DNA from 3 places in the Roseixanthobacter liquoris genome. Region 1 is predicted to be linked to each of the others. Evidence: riboswitches for the same ligand, from Rfam matches in the RefSeq annotation. Region 1 holds a riboswitch; each other region holds the start of a gene.
What was found. Region 1 has a riboswitch for cobalamin ahead of V5F84_RS06095 (CbtB domain-containing protein). Riboswitches for the same ligand answer to the same signal wherever they lie in the genome.
Positions count from the first base shown of each region.

Region 1 (7,244 bases):
GAAGATGCGCCAGTCGGCGCGCCTGGTGCCGTGCCTGCTGCTGATCGCGGGGGTGTTCCTCTCGCTCATCCTCGGGCTCGCCACGGCAACCGAATGCGCGGCCTGGGGCGTGATGGGCGCGCTTGCCCTCGCCGCCTGGAGCCGCACGCTCACCTGGTCGGCATTCATCCAGAGCGTCATGAGCGCCACCCGATTGTCCTGCATGATCATGCTGATCATAGCCGGCGCGGCCTTCACCACCGCCGCCATGGCCTATACCGGCATCCCGGTGGCGCTGGCGGAATGGGTGCAGGGGCTGAACCTCACCCCGGGCAAGCTCGCCCTGGCCCTGACCGTCATGTACATCATCCTGGGCTGCCTGGTGGACGGCATCTCCATGATCGTGCTGACGGCGGTGATCGTGCTGCCGATGGTGAAGCAGGCGGGTTTCGACCTCGTCTGGTTCGGCGTCTACCTCGTCATCCACGTCGAGATGGCGCAGATTACGCCACCCGTGGGCTTCAACCTGTTCGTGCTCCAGAACATGAGCGGGCGCGACACGCTCTCGGTGGCCAAGGCTGCTTTTCCATTCTTCATTCTGCTCAACGTCGCGGTCATCATCATCACGACCTTCCCCGAGATCGTCCTGGTGCTCCCGCACTGGGCGTTTCCCGGATGATCCATCGCCGTCAAAGCCAACCAGAAGAGGGATACAAAATGGCACGCTTGCGTTTCCTCGCACCGGCGCTCGTCGCCGCCGGCATCGCCACGCTCTCGGCGGCGCCCGCGCTCGCCCAGACCAAGTGGAACCTCCCGTCCGCCTATCCGTCGGACAATTTCCACACCGAGAACATCGCCCAGTTCGCCAAGGACGTGGAAACCCTGTCCGGCGGCAAGCTGCTGATCACGCTGCATCCCAACGCCGTCCTGTTCAAGGCGCCGGAGATCAAGCGCGCGGTGGCGACCGGCCAGGCCCAGGCGGGCGAGGTCATCATGTCGATCCACGAGAACGAGGATCCGATCTTCGGCATCGACGTGGTGCCGTTCCTCGCGACCTCCTACGAAAGCTCGAAGAAGCTCTGGGCGGCCTCGCGCCCGTTCGTCGAGAAAAAGATGGAAGCGCAGGGCCTTATGGTGCTTTACGCGGTGCCCTGGCCGCCGCAGGGCATCTTCTCCAAGAATCCGGTGACCAAGGTCGAGGATCTGAAGGGGGCCAAATGGCGCGCCTATAATGTCGGCACCTCGCGCATCGGCGACATGATCGGCGCCCAGTCCGTCACCGTGCAGCAGGCCGAATTGGCGCAGGCACTCGCCACCGGCGTCGTCACCGCCCTCATCACCTCCGCCGCCACCGGCTATGACGTGAAGATCTGGGAAAGCATCCCCTATTTCTACGACGTCCAGGCCTGGCTGCCGAAGAATATGGTGTTCGTGAACAAGGCCGCGTTCGAGGCGCTCGACAAGCCGACCCAGGAGGCGGTCCTGAAGGCCGCCGCCGCCGCCGAGGAACGCGGCTGGAAGAGCTCCATCGAGAAGAGCAAATGGTATGTCGACCAGCTTCAGGCCAAGGGCATGAAGGTGGAGCCGCCCTCCGCCGAGCTGCGGGCCGGGTTCGAGAAGATCGGCGCCCAGCTCACCGCGGACTGGATCAAGAAGGCCGGCCCGGACGGGGAAGCCGCCCTCGCCGCCTTCAAGAAATGAGCGCGGCGGCGTAGCATGATGCGACCGGCCGGCCTCGGTGGGCCGGCCGAATCGCAGGCGCGGCCGCGCCTTGCCCCCGCGCCCCAAAACTCCGCCCCGGCTTGTCGCGCCGGGGCGTTTCCGCTCGCAAGACCAGCCGGACGCCAAGCCGCATGACCCGACGCCCCGCCTCCTCCGCACCGGCCGGCGAAGCCGATCGCACCATCTCTTCCGGCCCGGTCGGCTCCATCGTCTCCTCGGCGCATCTCGCCGACGGCGCCCTGCCGGCCTTGTCGGAGCTGGAATTCGGCCTCAACATGATCACCCACGGCTATCAGCGCTGGATGGTCCGCTGCATGGCGGCGGCCGGCTTGCCGGACCTGTCGTCGCTGGATGTGCTGGTGCTGCACCATGTGGCCCATCGCGACCGGGCGAAGACCATCGCCGATCTGTGCCTGGTGCTGGATGTGGAAGACACCCACCTCGTCACCTATGCGGCGAAGAAGCTCCAGGCCTTGGGGCTCGTCTCCGGGGGCCGGCGCGGCAAGGAGAAGACCTTGGCGGCGACGGAGAAAGGCCGGCAGGCGTGCCAGCGCTACCGCGAGGTGCGCGAGGCGCTGCTGACGCAAACCGTTGCCGCGACAGGCATCTCGCCGGAAAAACTCTCGGAGGTCGCGGCCCTGCTGCGTACCCTCTCCGGCCATTATGACCAGGCGGCACGGGCCGCCGCGAGCCTCTAGGACCGATCAACCCGCCGCGCCCTGGCAGGCGGCCGCGCCATATATGGATTCGTACGGCGCGAGGACGGGCAAACGGGCCCGGATTGCTGCCCGCGAAAGCCCTGGACGCGTCCGACGTCCAGAAAATGTTTCACGTGAAACAATGGCTTGGCGTAGACGAACAGGGGTTTCGTGGCCCTTCACCGCGCCTTTCCGCCCGATGAAACCGGCATTTCGGAACGTTTCGGCGAAGTTCGGCAAAGAGGGTTTCGCCCGCGCGCCCGGCGCCGGCTACCTCTCGCCCCCCCCCCCCCAGCGCAGCGCCCCAGCCTCAGCGCAGCGCACTTGCCGGAGCGAGGCGGACGCCGCGGCGGGCGCGCAGGCTGCGCTCGGCGAGCGGGCCGAAGGCCAGTCCGAGGGTGGCCCACAGAACCGCCTGGATGCCCAGATTGGCGATCCGGAACTCCCACAGCAGCGCGGCCGAAAACTCCGCCGGCACTTCGTTGATGGTCGGCAGCACCGCCTGCACCAAAGCGATCGCCACCACATAGGCGAGGCCCGCAGCGACGGTGCCGTTCCAGGCGCCATAGCGCGCGGCCAGCCGGCGGGCGAGCAGCACGGCGCCCGCGAGCGCCACCAGCGAAGCCGCCAGCATCAGGAAGAACATCTGGGTGCGGAAGCCGATGGTCGCCCCATCGCCCACCGCCGGCGGATTGGCGGGATATTTCAGCGCCGGAACCAGCACGATGGCCAGGAATCCGCCCAGCGCCAGCAGCACCGCCGTGGCGCGCGGGGACAGCGGACCCACCCGCCCGAGCGCAAACGCGAACACGAGGGCGAAGATGCCACCCATGGCGGCGCCATAGACCACCATCCCCGTCATCAGGCCGAGGCCGGCCTGGGTGGACCGGCTGACGAGTTCTTCCTCGCCGCCGTGGGAATGGCCGGCCGCGGCGGGTTCCGGGGCGGCGGCATGCATATGCGTGCTGCCGTCGGCATGGACATGCGGCGTCGCCGCCGGGGATGCGGGAGCGGCGGCGGGCGCCGGCCCTTCCGCATGCGCTTCCTCGAAGGCGATGGCGCGAGCGACCGCCGGTTCACCGAAGACGCGCGCGAATCCAAAGGAGAGCAGGCCCGCGAGGACGCCGACAAGCATCCCGCGAAGCAGGAGAGACCCAACCATGTGCAAGCCCCCTCAGTGGCAGGGGAAGCCGAGAAGGTGGCGGGCGTCGTGCAGGTATTCGTGCACGTACATGCCGGGAATGAGAGAGGTCGCGCCCTGCTCGGCGCCGACGAAATAGAGCGCCAGCAGCATCAGCAAGCCGCCGAACACCGCCCAGGGGAGCAGCTCGCTGACGGAAATCGTCTGCGCACCGGCTTGGGTGGCGCCTTGGGCGCCGTGGGCGGAACCGGAAAGAAGGGCCTCGGCCATCATCTGTCTCCTGGGATTGCGCGTCCCGAAATCGAACGAAACCCTGCGGGCCGGGTCTGACTTGCGGCAGAGCCGGAATGGCTTGCCGCTTACAGTGGCGCGACCGTGTCGGATTCTCACCGACTTCCTCACCCGCAGCGAAGCATCGACACTATTGGCGTGCGGCCGGTTATGTCAAACAAACAATGTGGCAAACCGGGACCTTCCGGCGCGCCGGCCGCCGTTCCCTGTCCCCGCCCGATGCCGCGAGGTTGCCCCGTCGCCATGGCCAATCGCCTGACGCTGATCTGCCACGGTGCGACCGCCGCCATGCGGGCCGGCGCCTTTGCGCGCGACGAACCGCTGGAGCCGCGGGCCCTCGCGCGCACACAAAGCTGGCGCGGCCGGCTGCGGCGGCCGGATCGCGTGCTCGCCTCGCCGGCCCTGCGCGCCCGCGAGACCGCGCAGGCCCTGGGCTGGGAGGCCGAGGCCGATGGGGATCTGCGGGACTGGGAGTGTGGGCATTGGGCCGGCCTCACCTTCGCCGAGGTGGACTCCGCCTATCCCGGCGCGCTCGCCCTGTGGCGCGGCGCGCCGGGGGCCGCTCCCCATGGCGGCGAATCGCTCGAGGCCCTGCTGGCCCGCATGGGAGAATGGCTCGACGCCCAGCGCGGGGGCCATGGCCATCTGATCGCGTGCACCCACGCCGCACCGATCCGCGCCGTGCTGGTGCGCCTGCTCGATGCCCCGGCAGCGGCCTTCTGGCAGATCGACATCGCCCCGCTGAGCCTGACCGACCTGCGCACCGACGGACGGCGCTGGACCCTGCGCACCCTGGGCCAGCCTTTGGACGAGGCGCCCGACGCCTGACGCGCCGCGATGGGGAAAGATGCCGGAGCGGGCGGCACACCGGGCGGGAAGGCCCGCGAGCGACACGCGCCACGCGGTCCCTCCCGCGCGGCGCAATGACATGCCGCGCGCCCCGGCAAGGCGGGGAGGAAAGAGGAAAAAGAACACCCAAGGGCCGGCGGCGCCGCAAACCCGGCGCCGCCGGACTATTTCGGCCTGATCGGATCGGGTCCTCGCATCAGCCGGCCTTCTTGAACTTGGCCGCCTCTTCCGAACCGCCGGTGGCATTGCCGGCGCTGTAGGAATGAGCCCCCACGCCGGCGAGCTTGCCGCCGTCCACGATCAGATATTCGTCGCGGATCGGCCGGCCCTCGAAATAGCATTCCAGGATCTCGCGCGTGCCCGCCGCATAGCGCGTCTGGGCGGAGAGCGAGGTGCCGGAGATGTGGGGCGTCATGCCGTGGTGCGGCATGGTCCGCCAGGGGTGGTCCTGCGGCGCCGGCTGCGGGAACCACACGTCGCCCGCATAGCCGGCGAGCTGGCCGCCTTCGAGCGCGCGCACGATGGCGTCGCGGTCGCACAGTTTTCCGCGCGCCGTGTTGACCAGATAGGCGCCGCGCTTGAACAGCTTCAGCGTCTCCTCATTGATCATGTGCTCGGTCTCGGGATGCAGCGGGCAGTTCAGCGTGACCACGTCGCACACGCCGTACATCTTCTCGCGGCTGGCATGCCAGGTGAGGTTCAGCTCGGCCTCCACCTCGGCCGGCAGGCGGTGGCGGTCGGTATAATGCAGGTGCATGTCGAACGGCTTGAGGCGCCGCAGCACCGCAAGGCCGATGCGGCCGGCGGCCACCGTGCCCACATGCATGCCTTCCACGTCATAGGAGCGCGCGACGCAATCGGCGATGTTCCAGCCGCCCTTGCGCACCCAGTCGTGGGAGGGGAGATAATTGCGCACGAGGCCGAGGATCATCATCACCACGTGCTCGGCGACGCTGATGGAATTGCAATAGGTGACCTCGGCGACCGTGACCTTGGCGTCGATGGCGGCTTGCAGGTCCACATGGTCGGAGCCGATGCCGGCGGTGAGAGCCAGCTTCAGCTTGGGCGCCTTGGCGATGCGCTCTTTGGTGAGATAGGCCGGCCAGAAGGGCTGGGAGATCACCACCTCGGCGTCGTGCAGCTCGCGTTCCAGCACGCTGTCGGGGCCGTCCTTGGAGGAGGTCACGACCAGGGTGTGGCCGAGGGATTCCAGATATTTGCGCAGGCCGAGCTCGCCCGAGACGCTGCCCAGCATGGTGCCGGGCTGGAAATCGACGGCCTTCGGGGTCGGCAGGGTCTGGCCGCCGGGATAATGGTCGATCTTGGGAAGATCGTCGCGGGCATAGCTCTTGGGATAGCCGTCGACGGGATCGTCGTAGAGAACGCAGACAATTTTGGCCATGGTTTCCTCCTGAAGGCAGGCCGGAGCGTTCGCCGCGAAGGCGTTCGGCATGCCGGATCTTTGGCTGGGGGCGGAGCAGCCGCACGCCTGAGGCCATGCGGCCTGCTCCGCGTCCGGGGCGGCGCGCTTTGGCGCGCGAAGCCGCTCCGACCTGTTCAGTGAAAACCGGTGGACCGCGCGCGTCCAATCGATTGGGCGCAAGAATTCATAGGCGAAGGCAATGATGGAGCAATTCCAGCAACCGCCCCCTGCCGGCGCGCCGTGCGCGCCTCAGAGCGTGCGGACCGCGCCTTGGACGAAGCCGCGCGCAATCCGCAGGAAGGCATCGGCCACCGGCGGCTTGGGGTCGCGGCCGGTGGCGACGAGGCCCACGGCCTCGGTGCGGACCGGATCCACCAAGGGCAGCGCGCGCACGCCCTCGATGCGCCCGAAGCTGGACACATGGGTCTGCGGCACGATGCTCGCCCACGCCCCGGAGGCGACCTGCGACCAGATGCCGAAGAAGGAATTGGCCTCGATGCGGGCGCGCGAGGCGACGCCGGCTTCCGCCAGCACGCGGTCGATGATGCGGCGGTTCTGCATGTCGGGCGTCAGCAGGCAGAGCGGGCTTTGCGCCGCCTCGCGCCAGCTGATCGTATCGCGGCCGGCAAAGCCGCCGGGCTGCGCGGTGACGAAGACATAGGCTTCCTCATAGAGCGCGAACCCGCTCACCCGGCTCAACGGCTCGGTGTCGAGATAGGTCACGCCCACATCGAGGTCGAGATCGTCCAGCCCGCGCTGGATCGCCACCGAGCTCAGCGAGTGGATCTGCACCCGCACGTCCGGATGCCGCGCGCAGAACGCGTTCACGAGGGGCGGGATCGCCGGCAAGGTGGCGGGCACGGCGCCGATGCGCAATTGCCCCGCGAGGCCGGCGCCGCGGCCGGACAATTCCTGCCTCAGCCCGTCATAATCGGCGACGATCCGCTGCGCCCACACGAGGATGCGCTCGCCCTCGGCGGTGAGCCCCAGGAACCTGTGGCCGCGCACCACCAGCGGCTGGCCCAGTTCCTCCTCCAGCTTGCGCAGGCCGGCCGACAAGGTGGGCTGGGACACGTTGCAGGCTTCCGCCGCCCGGCCGAAATGCCGCTCGCGGGCAACCGCCAGGAGATAATGCAGCTGA
Region 1 covers NZ_CM195537.1:1,344,959-1,352,202, reverse strand. The annotation lists gene V5F84_RS06115 (TRAP transporter large permease) at 1-658, shown strand, start outside; gene V5F84_RS06110 (TRAP transporter substrate-binding protein) at 697-1,680, shown strand; gene V5F84_RS06105 (winged helix DNA-binding protein) at 1,833-2,399, shown strand; gene V5F84_RS06100 (CbtA family protein) at 2,710-3,561, opposite strand; gene V5F84_RS06095 (CbtB domain-containing protein) at 3,574-3,810, opposite strand; adenosylcobalamin (AdoCbl) riboswitch at 3,811-3,964, opposite strand; gene V5F84_RS06090 (histidine phosphatase family protein) at 4,075-4,659, shown strand; gene V5F84_RS06085 (NAD-dependent formate dehydrogenase) at 4,877-6,082, opposite strand; gene V5F84_RS06080 (LysR family transcriptional regulator) at 6,353-7,244, opposite strand, start outside.

Region 2 (7,244 bases), 540 kb from region 1:
TGATCCTCGGATCAGGCCCGATTCCCGCTTTCGGCATCGCCGGCGGGGCGATCGCCATGGTGCTTTATTATGCCATCGGCACCGCGATCCTGGGCTGGTACGTCGCCAGCGGCCGCAATGTGGCGCGCTTCGCCTGGACCCGCCTGCACCTGCCCTATGCCTGGAACATCCTGAAAGTGGGCGCGGTGGCGGCGGTGAACACGGTCCAGCTGAACGTGACGATCGCCGTCACCATGGCCCTGGTCGCGGCCCATGCGGGGCCGGGCGCGGTGGCCGGCTTCGGCACCGGCACCCGACTCGAATATCTGCTGCCGCCCCTCGCCTTCGGCCTCGGCGCGCCGCTGGTGGCACTGGTGGGCACCAATATCGGCGCCGGACAGAACCGGCGGGCGCTGCGCATCGCCCTGATCGGCGGCGGCTTCGCCTTTGCGCTGACGGAAGCCGTGGGGATCGCCGCCGCGATCTGGCCGGAGGCATGGCTGCGCCTGTTCGACGCGACGCCGGAAATGCTGGCGGTGGGAACGGTGTATCTGCGCATCGTCGGGCCGTTCTTCGGCTTCTTCGGGCTCGGCATGACCCTTTATTTCGCGTCCCAGGGCGCGGGCCGGCTCGGCTGGCCGCTCCTCGCCAGCCTGCTGCGGATGATCATCGCGACCGTCGGCGGCGCGCTGGTGCTTGCGGCCACCGGCTCCCTGCTCTGGCTGTTCGCGGTCTATGCCTTCGGGCTGTTAGCCTATGGTGCCGTGGTCGGCGTCTCCGTCGCCTCGGGTTCCTGGTTTCGCTGAAGGCATTATTTTCACGGTTTCACCCTGATCGCGCCCCACCGGGCCGGTTCATCGGAGCACATGATGCGCATTCTCGTGGTTGGTGCCGGCGCGACCGGCGGCTATTTCGGCGGTCGCCTCGCGCAGGCGGGACGGGACGTGACCTTCCTGGTCCGCCCGAGCCGCGCGGCGCGCCTGCGCGAGCGCGGGCTTGAGATCGTCAGCCCTCACGGCGGTGCGACGCTTCACCCCGCCATCGTGACTGCCGATGAGATCGCCCGGCCCTATGACCTCGTCCTGCTCTCGGTGAAGGCGTTCGCCCTCGATGCGGCGCTGGCCGACGTCGCTCCGGCCATCGGACCCGATACCATGATCCTGCCGGTGCTCAACGGCATGAGGCACCTGGATGTGCTCGCCGCGCGCTTCGGGGCGGAACGGCTGCTCGGCGGCGTCTGCAAGATCATGGGCCGGATCGATGAGGAGGGGCGCATCGTGCAGATGAGCCCGCTGCACGAACTGACCTATGGCGAAACCGACGGCACGCGCTCGCCGCGCATCACCGCCCTGGACGCAGTGATGCAGGGCGCCGGCTTCGACGCCCGCCTCTCGGACACCATCCTGCTCGACATGTGGGAGAAATGGGTCTTCCTCGCGAGCCTCGGCGCCACCACCTGCCTGATGCGCGGCAGCATCGGGGACGTGGCCGCCGCGGGCGGCAAGGCCGTCGCGCTCGCCATCGTCGGCGAATGCGCCGCCATCGCGCAGGCGGCGGGATACGGCCCGCGTCCCGCCTTCCTCGCCTGGACACAGGCGCAGCTGACGGCGGACGGCTCGCCCATGACCTCCTCCCTGTATCGCGACCTGAGCCAGGGCTATCCGGTGGAAGCCGACCAGATCATCGGCGACCTCGCCGCGCGCGCCCGGGCGTTCGCGCTTCCGGTGCCGCTGCTGGAGGCGGTTGGCGTTGCGCTGAAGCTGTACGAGAACCGGCGCGCGCCGGGCTGAGGCGCACAGCCCGGCCCATGCCGCTTGACGGTCCGAGCGCCCTGCGTCTACGGTTACGGCGACGGTTCCCCTTGGGGATCAAAAGGGAACGCGGTGAGTCGGCGCCTGGAAACAAGCGCTGGTCGAAGCCGCGGCTGCCCCCGCAACTGTAAGCGGCGAGTCCATCGTCATCAGCCACTGGGCCTTTGGCCTGGGAAGGCGACGATACGGACGCTGACCCGCGAGCCAGGAGACCTGCCGTCAGCCGTGGTCACGCGCGAGCACATTGGGCGGGGTGTCCTGATGGTGGTTGTTCCCTGCGGCGCTTGCGTCGCGCGGAGGCCTCGTTCGCGGTGACGGACCACTCGTCCCGCTGAGGCATTTATGCTTTCCGTTCCTGTTTTCCTTCCACGCGGCGCCGCGCGCGCCGCCGGCCGATCCGTCGTCGCAGCGCTGCTGCTTTCATCGGCCTCCGAATGGGCCTGCGCCCAATCGATGCCCGGCGGCGGCGCCCCGCAATCCATCGACCTGCCCGAGGTGGTGGTGAGCGCCACCGGCCTGCCGACGCCGGCGGACCAGGTGGCCTCCTCCGTCAGCGTGGTCACCGCCGAGGATATCGACCGCCAGCAATTGCGCACGGTTCCCCAAGTGCTCCAGTCGCTTCCGGGGCTGAATGTGGTGCAGACCGGCGGCCCCGGCGGGCAGACCTCGGTGTTTATCCGCGGCACCAATTCCAACCATGTGAAGGTGCTGGTGGACGGCATCGACGCGGGCAATCCCTCGACCCCCAACGGCGCCTTCGATTTCGGCCAATTGCTCGCCACCGACCTTGCCCGCATCGAGGTGCTGCGCGGCCCCCAGAGCGGCCTCTACGGCTCGGACGCCATCGGCGGCGTGATCTCGATCACCACCAAGAAGGGCGAGGGGCCGGCGAAGGTGTTCGGCTATGTGGAAGGCGGCGCGCTCGGCACCTTCAACCAGGCTGCGGCCCTCAGCGGCTCGACGGAAAAGGTCGGCTATTCCTTCAACGTCACCCATTTTTCCTCGACGGAAATCCCGGTGACGCCGCCCGGCATCGTGCCGCCCGGTTATCCGATCAACCCGAACGCCTATGACAACTGGACCTATTCGACCCGCCTCGATTTCCAGATGAGCGATGCGTTCGCAGTCAATTTTATCGCCCGCTACATCGACAGCCGGCTCGCCTACACGCCGGATGTCTATCCCCCGCCGCTGTACGAGGGCCTTCCCGCGGCCGAGCGCTCCACGAGCCTTGCCAGCATGTTCTTCACCAAGGGGGAAGGGGTGTGGACCGCCCTCGACGGCGCGCTGAACACCACCTTCGGCGTCAGCGCCATGACCACCTCAAACCCCACCACCGGGCCGAATGCCGATGTGAACGGCCAATATGAGGGCGACCGGCAGACCTATTATCTGCGCTCGAACCTCGCCTTCGCCCCCGGACAGAACCTTCTGGTGGGCGTGGAGCGGCGCAACGAGGCGATGACCTCGTCGACCCAATACACCGACCTTTCCGCCAGCACCGGCGACACCGGCGCCTATGCGGAACTCCAGGGGAAGCTGGGGGATCGGTTCTTCGGCGCCGCCAACATCCGCTTCGACAGCGACGATACGTTCGGCGACCATTCCACCTACCGCCTCGCGCCGGGCATTCTCATTCCCGAGACGGGGACCAAGCTGAAAGCCAGCTACGGCACCGGCTTCAAGGCGCCCTCGCTGTATCAGCTCTACGCTCCCGTCTACGGCAATGCGGGGCTGAAGCCGGAGGAAAGCACGGGCTATGACGCCGGCTTCGAGCAGGAGGCGTTCGGCGGGCGGGTGACCTTCGGCGCCACCTATTTCCACAACGACATCACCAACCTCATCAGTTACGACCCGGTCTCGTACCAGAACGTCAACATCTCCAGCGCGACGACGCAGGGCGCGGAAACCTTCGTCGCCTTCGCGGTCACCGACCGGCTGAAGCTGAGGGTGGACTACACCTATACCGAGGCGGTGGGCTACATGCCGCCCGACACCTCCTTCGGTGCCGCCTGCGCGCCGCTGACGGACACCTCCTGCACCCCGTTGCGGCGGCCGAACAACAAGGTCAGCGTCAGCGCGGACTGGAACCCCACGGACCAGCTCAATCTTTCCGCCACGCTGATCTATGCCTCCGCCTGGTGGGACATCGTGCGCCTCACCAGCGATTATATCGACCAGCCGGGCTACACCGTGGTGAACGTCGCGGCCAATTACGCCCTGACAAAGCAGGCCACCCTGTTCGGGCGCATCGACAATCTGTTCGACCAGACCTACCAGAACCCGAACGGCTTCCTTGCCCCCGGCTTCGGGGCCTATGGCGGCCTCAAGTTCACCTATTGAGGCGGACGGAATGAAACGCGCTGCGGGCCTGCTCGCTTTTCTGCTGCTCTGTGCTCCCGCCGCCGCGGGAGCGCAGAAGCCGGCTCGCATCGCGTCGCTCAATCTATGCGCCGACGAATTGGTGCTGCGGCTCGCCGATCCGGACAAGGTCGCCTCGGTGACTTATCTCGCCCGGGATCCGCGCAGCTCCAATGTCGCGGATCTCGCGCGACGGGTGCCGGTGAACCGCGGCATCGCCGAGGAAATCGTGCCGCTGGCGCCCGATCTCGTCATCGTCGGCGCCTTCACCACCCGCACCACCGCCGCCATGCTGAAACATCTCGGCATGCCGATCCTGGAACTGGGCCTGCCGGCCAGCCTGGCGGAGGCCTATGCCCAGATCCGCACGGTCGCGGCGCGCATCGGGGAACCGGCGCGCGGCGAGGCGATGATCGCCGCCATGCAACGGGACTTCGCGAGCCTGCCGCCCGTGCCCGCGCACCCGGGCGCCGCCATCGTGCTGCGGCCGAACGGCTTCACCGCCGGGCGCGGCTCCATCGTCGACGAGATCCTCGGGCGCGCGGGCTACGAGAATCTCGCCGCGCAGCTCTCCACCGACCGCCTCGGCCAGCTCAATCTGGAAGAGATCGTCGAGGCCCAGCCGGACCTGCTGGTGATCAACGGCGGCGACGCGGATGCCGCGCCCTCCCTGGCCGACGACCTCCTGCACCATCCCGCCCTCGCGCCGTTTTCGGCCCAGGGACGCGCCCTGTCCCTCCCCACCCGCCTGTGGACCTGTGCGGGTCCCGAACTCGCGCTGGCCGCGCAGCGCCTGGCGGCAAAGCGCCTCGCCGGCGCGCGCCTCGGGATGGCGCGATGAGGGCGCCCGCGCATCCGGGCCAGAGTGCGCTTGTCGTCGCCCTCGCGGTCCTCGTCTTTGTCCTGTTCCTGGGCTCGACGGCCATCGGCTATGCGACGCTCGACATGCCCGCCGCCCTGGCCGACCTGGTCGCCGGGCGCGCCAGCCTGCCGGCGCTGGTGCTGTCGGAACTGCGCTTGCCGCGCGCCATCCTCGGCGCCACCGTGGGATTCAGCCTCGGCATCACCGGTGCCGCGCTCCAGGGACTGATGCGCAATCCCTTGGCGGATCCCGGCGTGATCGGCGTGTCCGGCGCGGCGGCGCTCGGGGCGGTGGTGGCCTTCTACTTCGGCCTGTCGGCCAGCTTCGCCCTCGCGCTTCCGCTTGGCGGCCTCATCGGCGCGGGCATGGCCACCGCATTCCTGCTGATGCTGGCGCGCCAGGGCGTTGCCACGGCGACCCTGATCCTCGCCGGGGTCGCCCTGAACAGCCTCGCCGGCGCGCTCACGGCGCTCGCCCTCAATCTCGCGCCCAGCCCCTATGCGGCGCTGGAGGTGGTGTTCTGGCTGATGGGCTCCGTGTCGGACCGCAGCCTTGTCCATGTGACGCTGGCGCTGCCTTTCATGATGGTCGGCTGGGGTCTCGTGCTCGCCGCCGGTCCCGCGCTGGATGCGCTGACCCTGGGCGAGGACACGGCCGCCAGCCTCGGCTTTTCCCTGACGCGCACGCGGCTGCTGGTGGTGGGGGGCGCCGCGGCGGCGGTGGGCGCGAGCGTGGCGGTGGCGGGGGCGATCGGCTTCGTCGGGCTCGTGGTGCCCCATCTCATGCGGCCGTTGGCGGGAAACCGGCCCGGCCGCCTGCTGCTGCTCAGCGGCCTTGCGGGCGCGGCGCTGACCCTCGGTGCCGACATCGCCGTGCGGCTCATTCCGAGCCGGCCCGAACTGAAGCTCGGCGTGATCACCGCCATTATCGGCGCGCCCTTCTTTCTTGCCATGCTGCGGCGCCTGAAGGTGGAGGCGGAATGATCCTCGACGTGCTCCAGGTCAGCGTCGCGCGCGGCACGGCCCGCGTGGTGCGCGATCTCTCCCTGCAGGCGCAGCCGGGCGAGCTCCTCGGGCTCATCGGCCCCAACGGCGCCGGAAAGACCTCGCTGCTGCGGGCGCTGTGCGGGCTTGAGCCGCTCGCCTCGGGCCGTGTCGCCTATGGGGGACGCACCCTGGCCGAGATCGGCCGGCGCGCCACCGGCCGCACCCTCGCCTATCTCGCGCAGGGCGGGCGCATCCACTGGCCGCTGCGGGTGGATCAGGTGGTGGCGCTGGGGCGCCTGCCGCACGGCGCGGCGCAGGTGGATGCCGCCACGCTGCGCGCCATGGCGGCGGCGGACGTGATGCACCTGCGGGACCGGACGGCCGGCTCGCTCTCCGGCGGCGAGCGCGCCCGCGTGCTGCTGGCGCGCGCCCTGGCGGTCGAAGCGCCGGTACTGCTGGCGGACGAGCCGGTCGCCGCGCTCGACCCCTATCACCAGCTCCAGACCATGGAGCTGCTGCGCGACCTGGCCCGCGCCGGCACCACGGTGGTCGTGGTGCTGCACGACCTGACGCTGGCCGCTCGCTTCTGCGATCGCCTGGCGCTGATGAGGGACGGCACCCTGCTGGCCGCCGGGTCGCCGACCGACGTGCTCACGCCCGAACGGGTGGCGCAGGCCTATGGCGTCACGGTGGAAACCGGCCGGCGCGAAGGCGAACTCTTCCTCCTGCCCTGGCGACGCTGCGATGCCCCGCGGACGGATCCACAGGCACGCCCGCGCGGCTGACCGCGCCCTGCTCGCCCCGCACCCCCGTTCGCCGCCGGGGCCGGCGCCGGCTCGTACGCCAACGGTCATTCTCCCGTTACGGACACGGCGCTAGGCATGGTATGAATATCAAGGCCTTGTGGGGCTTCCCGGGTGAGGCTTCCCGGCGGCTGCGCGGTGCATCCCCCGCGCGGGCTTGGCAGGTGCCCAATCCCTGTAGCACGAACGCGATTCGGAGTCGGAATTGGCCCATTCTCCTTCCCCCGCCGCCCTGGCCGGCCACGACCCGAAGCAGACGCCCGGCACGCTCCGGGAGGTGGTGCGCCAGTTCACCCCCAATTGGTTCACCGCCACCATGGGCACCGGCATCCTGGCGATCGCGGTCAATCAGTTCCCCGTTTCCTTTCCCGGACAGCATGAACTCGCCACCGGCATCTGGCTGGCGAACATCGTGCTGTTCGCCGTCTTCACCGCGCTTTAC
Region 2 covers NZ_CM195537.1:802,812-810,055, reverse strand. The annotation lists gene V5F84_RS03620 (MATE family efflux transporter) at 1-785, shown strand, start outside; gene panE (2-dehydropantoate 2-reductase) at 849-1,769, shown strand; cobalamin riboswitch at 1,816-2,025, shown strand; gene V5F84_RS03610 (TonB-dependent receptor plug domain-containing protein) at 2,133-4,133, shown strand; gene V5F84_RS03605 (ABC transporter substrate-binding protein) at 4,144-4,992, shown strand; gene V5F84_RS03600 (FecCD family ABC transporter permease) at 4,989-5,996, shown strand; gene V5F84_RS03595 (ABC transporter ATP-binding protein) at 5,993-6,784, shown strand; gene V5F84_RS03590 (TDT family transporter) at 7,008-7,244, shown strand, end outside.
Region 2: another riboswitch for cobalamin. It lies ahead of V5F84_RS03610 (TonB-dependent receptor plug domain-containing protein); the one in region 1 lies ahead of V5F84_RS06095 (CbtB domain-containing protein).

Region 3 (7,244 bases), 1.9 Mb from region 1:
GCTGCGCACCGGCCTCATCACCACGCTGAAGGAGATGGGCGCTTCCATCGAGACGCTTTCAGAGCGCACCGAGGGCGGCGAGGCCGTCGCCGACCTGCGCGTGCGCCACTCGGCGCTGACCGGCGTCGAGGTGCCGCCGGAGCGCGCGCCCTCCATGATCGACGAATATCCGGTGCTCGCCGTGGCGGCCGCGTTCGCGCGGGGCACGACCCGCATGCGCGGCCTCAACGAGCTGCGGGTGAAGGAGAGCGACCGCCTCGCCGCCGTGGCCGACGGGCTCGCCGCCTGCGGCGTGCCCCATGAGATCGTCGGCGACGATCTGCTGGTCACGGGCCTCGGGCCGGACGGCGTGGTCGGCGGCGGACCGGTGGCGACGCACATGGACCACCGCATCGCCATGGCCTTCCTGGTGATGGGCCTCGCCGCGCGCGACGGGGTGCGCGTGGACGACATGCGCTTCATCGCCACCTCCTTCCCCACCTTCGTGCCCATGATGGGCGGCCTCGGCGCGGTGCTGAAGTGAGCGACGCCATGATCATCGCCATCGACGGGCCGGCCGCTTCCGGCAAGGGCACGCTGGGGCGCAGGATCGCGGCGGCCCTCGGCCTGCCGCATCTCGACACCGGCCTGCTCTATCGGGCGGTGGCGGCGCGCTGCCTCGCCGACGGCACGCTCGAGGACGAGATCGCCAGCGCGGATGCCGCCCGCACGCTCGATCTGCGCGCGCTCGATCCGGAAAAGCTGCGCACCGGCGCGCTGGGCGAGGCGGCCTCCGTGGTCGCGGCCCGGCCGGCGGTGCGGGCGGCCCTGCTTGAGCTTCAGCGGCGCTTTGCCGGCCAGCCGGGCGGCGCGGTGCTGGACGGGCGCGACATCGGCACGGTGATCTGTCCCGATGCCCCGGTGAAGCTGTTCGTCACCGCCTCGGCGGACGTGCGCGCCACCCGCCGCCATCGCGAATTGCTGGAACACCAGTGCGATATCGCGTTCGAGGACGTGCTGGCCGACATCCACAAGCGCGACGCCCGCGATTCGCACCGCGCCGCCGCCCCGCTCACGATGGCGCAGGACGCGGTGCTGCTGGACACCACCCATCTCGGGGTGGAGGAGGCGCTGGCCGCCGCTTTGGAGATCATCGCCGGCCGGCCGGCGCCAGCCGGTGAACAGACCGGCGCCTGAGGCGAAACCACATCCCGCCGAACCGGTCCCCCTCCCCCCTTGCGGGGGAGGGCTGGGGAGGGGGGTGTCGGGAGGGGGGGCCGGCGCCGCCCGCCTCACGCCCGCAAGGACAGCGGGGAGATACCCCCCACCCTGCCCTCCCCCTCAAGGGGGGAGGGAGACAGCGGCACCGCTCCATGCGATTCCCCGTTCCGTGGGATGCCATGACGCGGCAGCGATCGCGTTCGCGGAGGCGCTGGCCGCTTTGGAGATCATCGCCGGCCGGCGGGCGCCCCCCCGGTGGACAGACGGGCGCCTGAGGCGAATCGACGTCCCGCCGAACCGGTCCCCCTCCCCCCTTGCGGGGGAGGGATGGGGAGGGGGGTGTCGGGGGAGGGTCCGCCGCCGCCGGTACCACACCTCCCCCGCCCGGCCAGCGGGGAGATACCCCCCACCCTGCCCTCCCCCTCAAGGGGGGAGGGAGACAGCGGCACCGCTCCATGCGATTCCCCACTCTGCGGAAATGCCGTGACGCGGCAGCGATCGCGTTCGCGGAGGCGCTGGCCGCCGCTTTGGAGATCATCGCCGGCCGGCCGGCGCCAGCCGGTGAACAGACCGGCGCCTGAGGCGAAACCACATCCCGCCGAACCGGTCCCCCTCCCCCCTTGAGGGGGAGGGCTGGGGAGGGGGGTGTCGGGGGAGAGGTCCGGCGCCGCCGGTACCACACCTCCCGGACAGCGGGGAGATACCCCCCACCCTGCCCTCCCCCTCAAGGCGGGAGGGAGCGGCACCGCTCGATGTGGCTCCCCATTCTGCGGGAATGCCATGACGCGGCAGCGATCGCGTTCGCGGAGGCGCTGGCCGCCGCTTTGGAGATCATCGCCGGCCGGCGGACGCCAGCCGGTGGACAGACGGGCCCCTGAGGCGAATCGACGTCCCGCCGAACCGGTCCCCCTCCCCCCTTGCGGGGGAGGGCTGGGGAGGGGGGTGCCGGGGGAGGGGTCCGGCGCCGCCGGTACCACACCTCCCCCGCAAGGACAGCGGGGAGATACCCCCCACCCTGCCCTCCCCCTCAAGGCGGGAGGGAGCAGCGGCACCGCTCGATGTGGCTCCCCATTCTGCGGGAATGCCGTGACGCGGCAGCGATCGCCTTCGAGACGGCGCTGGCCGCCGCTTTGGAGATCATCGCCGGCCGGCGGGCGCCCCCCGGTGGACAGACGGGCGCCTGAGGCGAATCGACGTCCCGCCGAACCGGTCCCCCTCCCCCCTTGCGGGGGAGGGCTGGGGAGGGGGGTGTCGGGGGATGTCGGAGGAGAGGTCCGGCGCCGCCGGCACCACACCTTCCCCGCAAAGGCCAGCGGGGAGATACCCCCCACCCTGCCCTTCCCCTCAAGGGGGGAGGAGGAAAGCGGCGGCGACCGGGGCGCGGCGTGTCGATCGACCCCGGCCGGCTGAGGCGCGGCCCCCCGCTTCATTGACTTCGCGCCGGAGCGGCTCTTAAGTGTCGGCGTCGATGGTCCCGGTTCGGGCGGCTTGCCGCTTCCGCCGGGTGAAAAGGGAATGCGGTCGCGTCCGGGTTTTCCGGGCGATAGCCGCAGCTGCCCCCGCAACTGTAGGCGGTGAGTTCCGGCCGAAAAGCCACTGGGAGACGGGCCTTGCGCCGCTTCCGGGAAGGCGGCCGCGAACGGCGATCCGCGAGCCAGGAGACCTGCCACCGACAGGAACGCGCGCCGGGCGGGGTGCCCTGGCATGGCGATTCTTCTGTGGCACGCGGTTGCGGGCCGCGCGCACCCATGGAAAGCGGCGTGGAGCGACCTGCCAACGACGATGCGCCTTTCGCGGCGAGCGACACGACGGTGCAAGGCGACACGACGGCGCGAAGCGGCCGCCCCGCCGAGGCGCCGGCGCGCGAAACCCTGCGCGTCGCCAGCATTCCCGCCGTGACCCTGTTCGTCTGCACCACCTGCCGCCTCGCCGGCGCCGACCCGCAGGCCGACCCGGCCGGCGCGGCGCTCGCGCGGGACGCGATCCTTGCCGCGGCCAATGGTGGGGCAACCGGCGCCGCCGGCGCGATCGCGGTGAAGGAGGTGCGCTGCCTCTCCAATTGCAAGCGCGCGCTCTCCGCCGCCTTGGTGCGCACCGGCGGATGGTCCTACGTGTTCGGCGATCTTTCCCCCGACAGCGCCGCCGACCTTTTGACCGGTGCCGCGCTCTTCGCCACCTCCACCGACGGCATCCTGCCCTGGCGCGGACGCCCCGACAGCCTCAAGCGCGGCATGATCGCCCGCATCCCTCCCATGAGCTTTTCCGAGGACCAGCGATGACCTCTCTCGCCCGCATCCCCTGCACCATCGTCACCGGCTTCCTCGGCGCGGGGAAGACCACCCTGATCCGCCACATCCTGGAGAATGCCCAGGGCAAGCGCCTCGCCGTGATCGTCAACGAGTTCGGCGACGTGGGCATCGACGGGGAGATTCTGAAGGGCTGCGGCATCGAGAGCTGCCCGGAGGATAATATCGTCGAGCTGGCCAACGGCTGCCTGTGCTGCACCGTGGCGGACGATTTCGTGCCGGCGCTGGACCTCATCTTGTCCCGCACGCCGCGCGTGGACCACATCCTGATCGAGACCTCCGGCCTTGCCCTGCCCAAGCCCCTGGTGCAGGCGTTCCAATGGCCAGCGATCAAGAGCCGCGTCACGGTGGACGGCGTGGTGGCGGTGGTGGACGGCCCGGCGCTCGCCGCCGGCCGGGTCGCCGACGACATGGCCGCCCTCGCCGCCCAGCGCGCCGCCGACGACACGCTCGACCATGACGACCCGGTGGAAGAAGTGTTCGAGGACCAGATCGCCTGCGCCGATCTGATCATCCTCTCCAAGGCGGACCTGCTGGACGCGGCCGGCGCCGCGACCGCCGATGCCCGCATCGCGCAGGCCCTGCCGCGCGCCGTGAAAGTGGTGCGCGCCGCCGGTGGCAAGGTGGATGCAGCCATCCTGCTCGGCCTCGGCATCGGCACGGAGGACGAGATCGACGCCCGCCGCACCCACCACGACGACGAGCTGGACCACGACCACGACGATTTCGACAGCTTCATCGTCCGCCTGCCGGAGATCGCCGATCCCGCCGCGCTCGCGGCCCGCGTGGCGCGTGCCGCCGAAACGCCGGACGTGCTGCGGGTGAAGGGCTTCGCTCATGTGGCCGGCAAGCCCTTGCGCCTGCTGGTGCAGGGCGTGGGCACGCGGATTTCCCACCAGTTCGACCGGCCCTGGCGCGCGGACGAGCCGCGCTCCGGCGCGCTGGTGGTGATCGGCCTCAAGGGGTTCGACCGCGCAGCGGTGGAACGCGCGCTGCTGGCCGAGGAGCCGGCGCTTTCCGCCTGAGGCCGGGATAGGCTTTCCCCATGCATCTGCTCGCGAGCACATCCGCCACCATCGAGGACCTGGCCGCGCCCATCGACCTGCGCCAGCCTCCCGGCGACGTGCTTGCCTTGTCCTTCACCGACAGCGACCTCCTGGCGCTCGCCGCCGCCTGGCGACGCGGCCGCGACCGGCTGCCGAGCCTGCGGCTCGCGCGGCTGAAGGATCTGCGCCATCCCATGTCGGTGGATCTGTGGATCGATACGGCGGCGCGGCACGCCAAGGTGATACTGGTGCGCCAGCTCGGCGGGCTGGACTGGTGGCGCTACGGCGCCGAGCGGCTCGCGGAACTGGCCCGCGCGCAGGGCCTCGCGCTGGCCCTGCTCCCGGGCGAGGACCAGGACGACCCGCGCCTTGCCGCCCTGTCCACCGTGCCGGCGGAAGAACTGACCGCATGGCTCGGCTATTTCCGCCAGGGCGGGCCGGACAATATGGCCGCGCTGCTGGAGCGGGTGGCGCGCCTGGTGCGGGGGGAACTGGTGCGGGGGGAAGCCGCTGGCGACATCGCGCCACCGAAGCCCGTGCCGGCCGCGCGCTTCTATCTGCCGGGGCTGGGGTCGGTGGATCTGGCGGGCGTGGTGCGGACCGCCCCTGTGCCCCCTCCCCAGCCCTCCCCCGCAAGCGGGAGAGGGAGCGCGGTGGCGCTTGGGGAGAATGATTTCGCGCCGATCGATCCGGCCGATCCCCTCTCCCGCTTGCGGGGGAGGGGTAGGGAGGGGGAAGAGGGCTTCAACGGTGCACCGCAATCCGCCAGGAGCGGCGCGCAGGCTGAGGCTTGGATGGGAACAGCCCCGCACGACCTGGAGCCGCTTTCTCGATCCCTCGCCCCTCTGCCCCCTCCCCACCCCTCCCCCGCAAGCGGGAGAGGGGGCGCGGTGGCGCCTGGGGAGAATGATTTCGCGCCGATCGATCCGGCCAATCCCCTCTCCCGCTCGCGGGGGAGGGGTAGGGAGGGGGAAGAGGGCGTCGGCGGAGGACCGCAATCCGCCGGCATGGGGCCGCAAGCTGAGGCGCTTTCAAGAGCAGTTTCTCAGGCCCTCCCGCCGCTTCCGCCTCAAGATCTCGTGCCCCCTCCCCAGCCCTCCCCCGCAAGCGGGAGAGGGAGCGCGGTGGCGCCTGGGGAGAATGATTTTGCGCCGATCGATCCGGCCGATTCCCTCTCCCGCTTGCGGGGGAGGGTTAGGGAGGGGGAAGAGGGCCGGGGGAGTGTTGGGAAGGGGGAAGAGGGCGCCGGCGGAGAACCGCAATCCGTCGGCGTGGGGCCGCGAGCCGAGGCGCCTTCAAGAACAGTTTCTCAGGCCCTCCCGCCGCTTCCGCCTCAAGATCTCGTGCCCCCTCCCCAGCCCTCCCCCGCAAGCGGGAGAGGGGGCGCGGTGGCGGCTGGGGAGAATGATTTCGCGCCGATCGATCCGGCCGATTCCCTCTCCCGCTTGCGGGGGAGGGTGAGGGAGGGGGAAGAGAGATTCGACGCCGGAGCGGATCGCGCCTGCCCCCGTGCCCTCATCCTGTTCTACCGCTCCATGTGGCTGGCGGGCGATCTTGCGCCCATCGACGACCTCTGCGCCGCGCTCCAGGCGCGCGGCATCGCGCCGGTGCCGCTGTTCCTCACCAGCCTGAAGGATCCCAGATCCCGCGCCTTCGTGCGCGACGCCATCGCGCAGGCGGCCCCGGACCTGATCCTCACCGCCACCGCCTTCGCGGCCGGGGATGCGGAAGATATATTCCCCGCCGGCGGCCCGCCGGTGCTCCAGATCATTCCCGCCACCACGGCCCGCGATGCCTGGGCCAACAGCCCGCGCGGCCTCGCCGCCGCCGATCTCGCCATGCACGTGGTGCTGCCGGAGCTGGACGGGCGGGTGCTGGCCGGCGCCATCTCCTTCAAGGACATGGCCGCCCCGGATGCGGACCTCGCCTTCACCGCCGCTCTCAACCGCGCGGAGCCGCAGGCCATCGCCCATGTGGCGGACCGGGCGGCCGCCCTCATCCGCCTCGCCCGCACGCCCCGCGCGGAGCGTCGCATCGCCGTGCTCATGCCGGATTATCCCGGCGCGCCCGGCCGCACCGGCTATGCGGTGGGCCTCGATGTGCCGGAAAGCGTGCGGCGGGCGCTTAAGACCCTGGCGGATGCGGGCTATGACGCCGGCGCGGCGCCCGCCGATTCAAGAACCTTGCTGGCGCACATCGTCGCCAGCGAGGCCCTGCCGCTCGCCGACTATCAGCGCCTGTTCGCCCCCCTTCCGGAGCCCGTCCGCGCCGCGATCACCGCCGCCTGGGGCGCGCCGGAAGAGGATCGCGACCTGCGCGACGGCGCGTTCCATGTCCGCTTCGCCCGTTTCGGCCATGTGACGGTCGCCCTGGCCCCCGATCGCGGCGCCGCGCTGGACCGGCGGGCGGAGTATCACGACCCCGCCGTGCCGCCGCGCCATGGCCTGCTGGCCTTCGGCCTGTGGCTGCGGCACGGGCTCGAGGCCCATGCCCTCGTCCACATGGGCGCCCATGGCACGCTGGAATGGCTGCCCGGCAAGGCGGTGGCGCTGACCCCTGCCTGCTTTCCCCAAGCCGTGCTCGGGCCGCTTCCGGTGATCTATCCCTTCATTGTCTCCAATCCCGGCGAGGCGGCGCAGGCGAAGCGGCGCATCGCCGCCGTCACGCTCGGCCACCTGCCGCCGCCGCTCAC
Region 3 covers NZ_CM195537.1:4,329,118-4,336,361, forward strand. The annotation lists gene aroA (3-phosphoshikimate 1-carboxyvinyltransferase) at 1-523, shown strand, start outside; gene cmk ((d)CMP kinase) at 532-1,176, shown strand; gene V5F84_RS19545 (hypothetical protein) at 2,259-2,384, shown strand; cobalamin riboswitch at 2,653-2,885, shown strand; gene V5F84_RS19550 (DUF1636 family protein) at 2,961-3,479, shown strand; gene cobW (cobalamin biosynthesis protein CobW) at 3,476-4,531, shown strand; gene cobN (cobaltochelatase subunit CobN) at 4,552-7,244, shown strand, end outside.
Region 3: another riboswitch for cobalamin. It lies ahead of V5F84_RS19550 (DUF1636 family protein); the one in region 1 lies ahead of V5F84_RS06095 (CbtB domain-containing protein).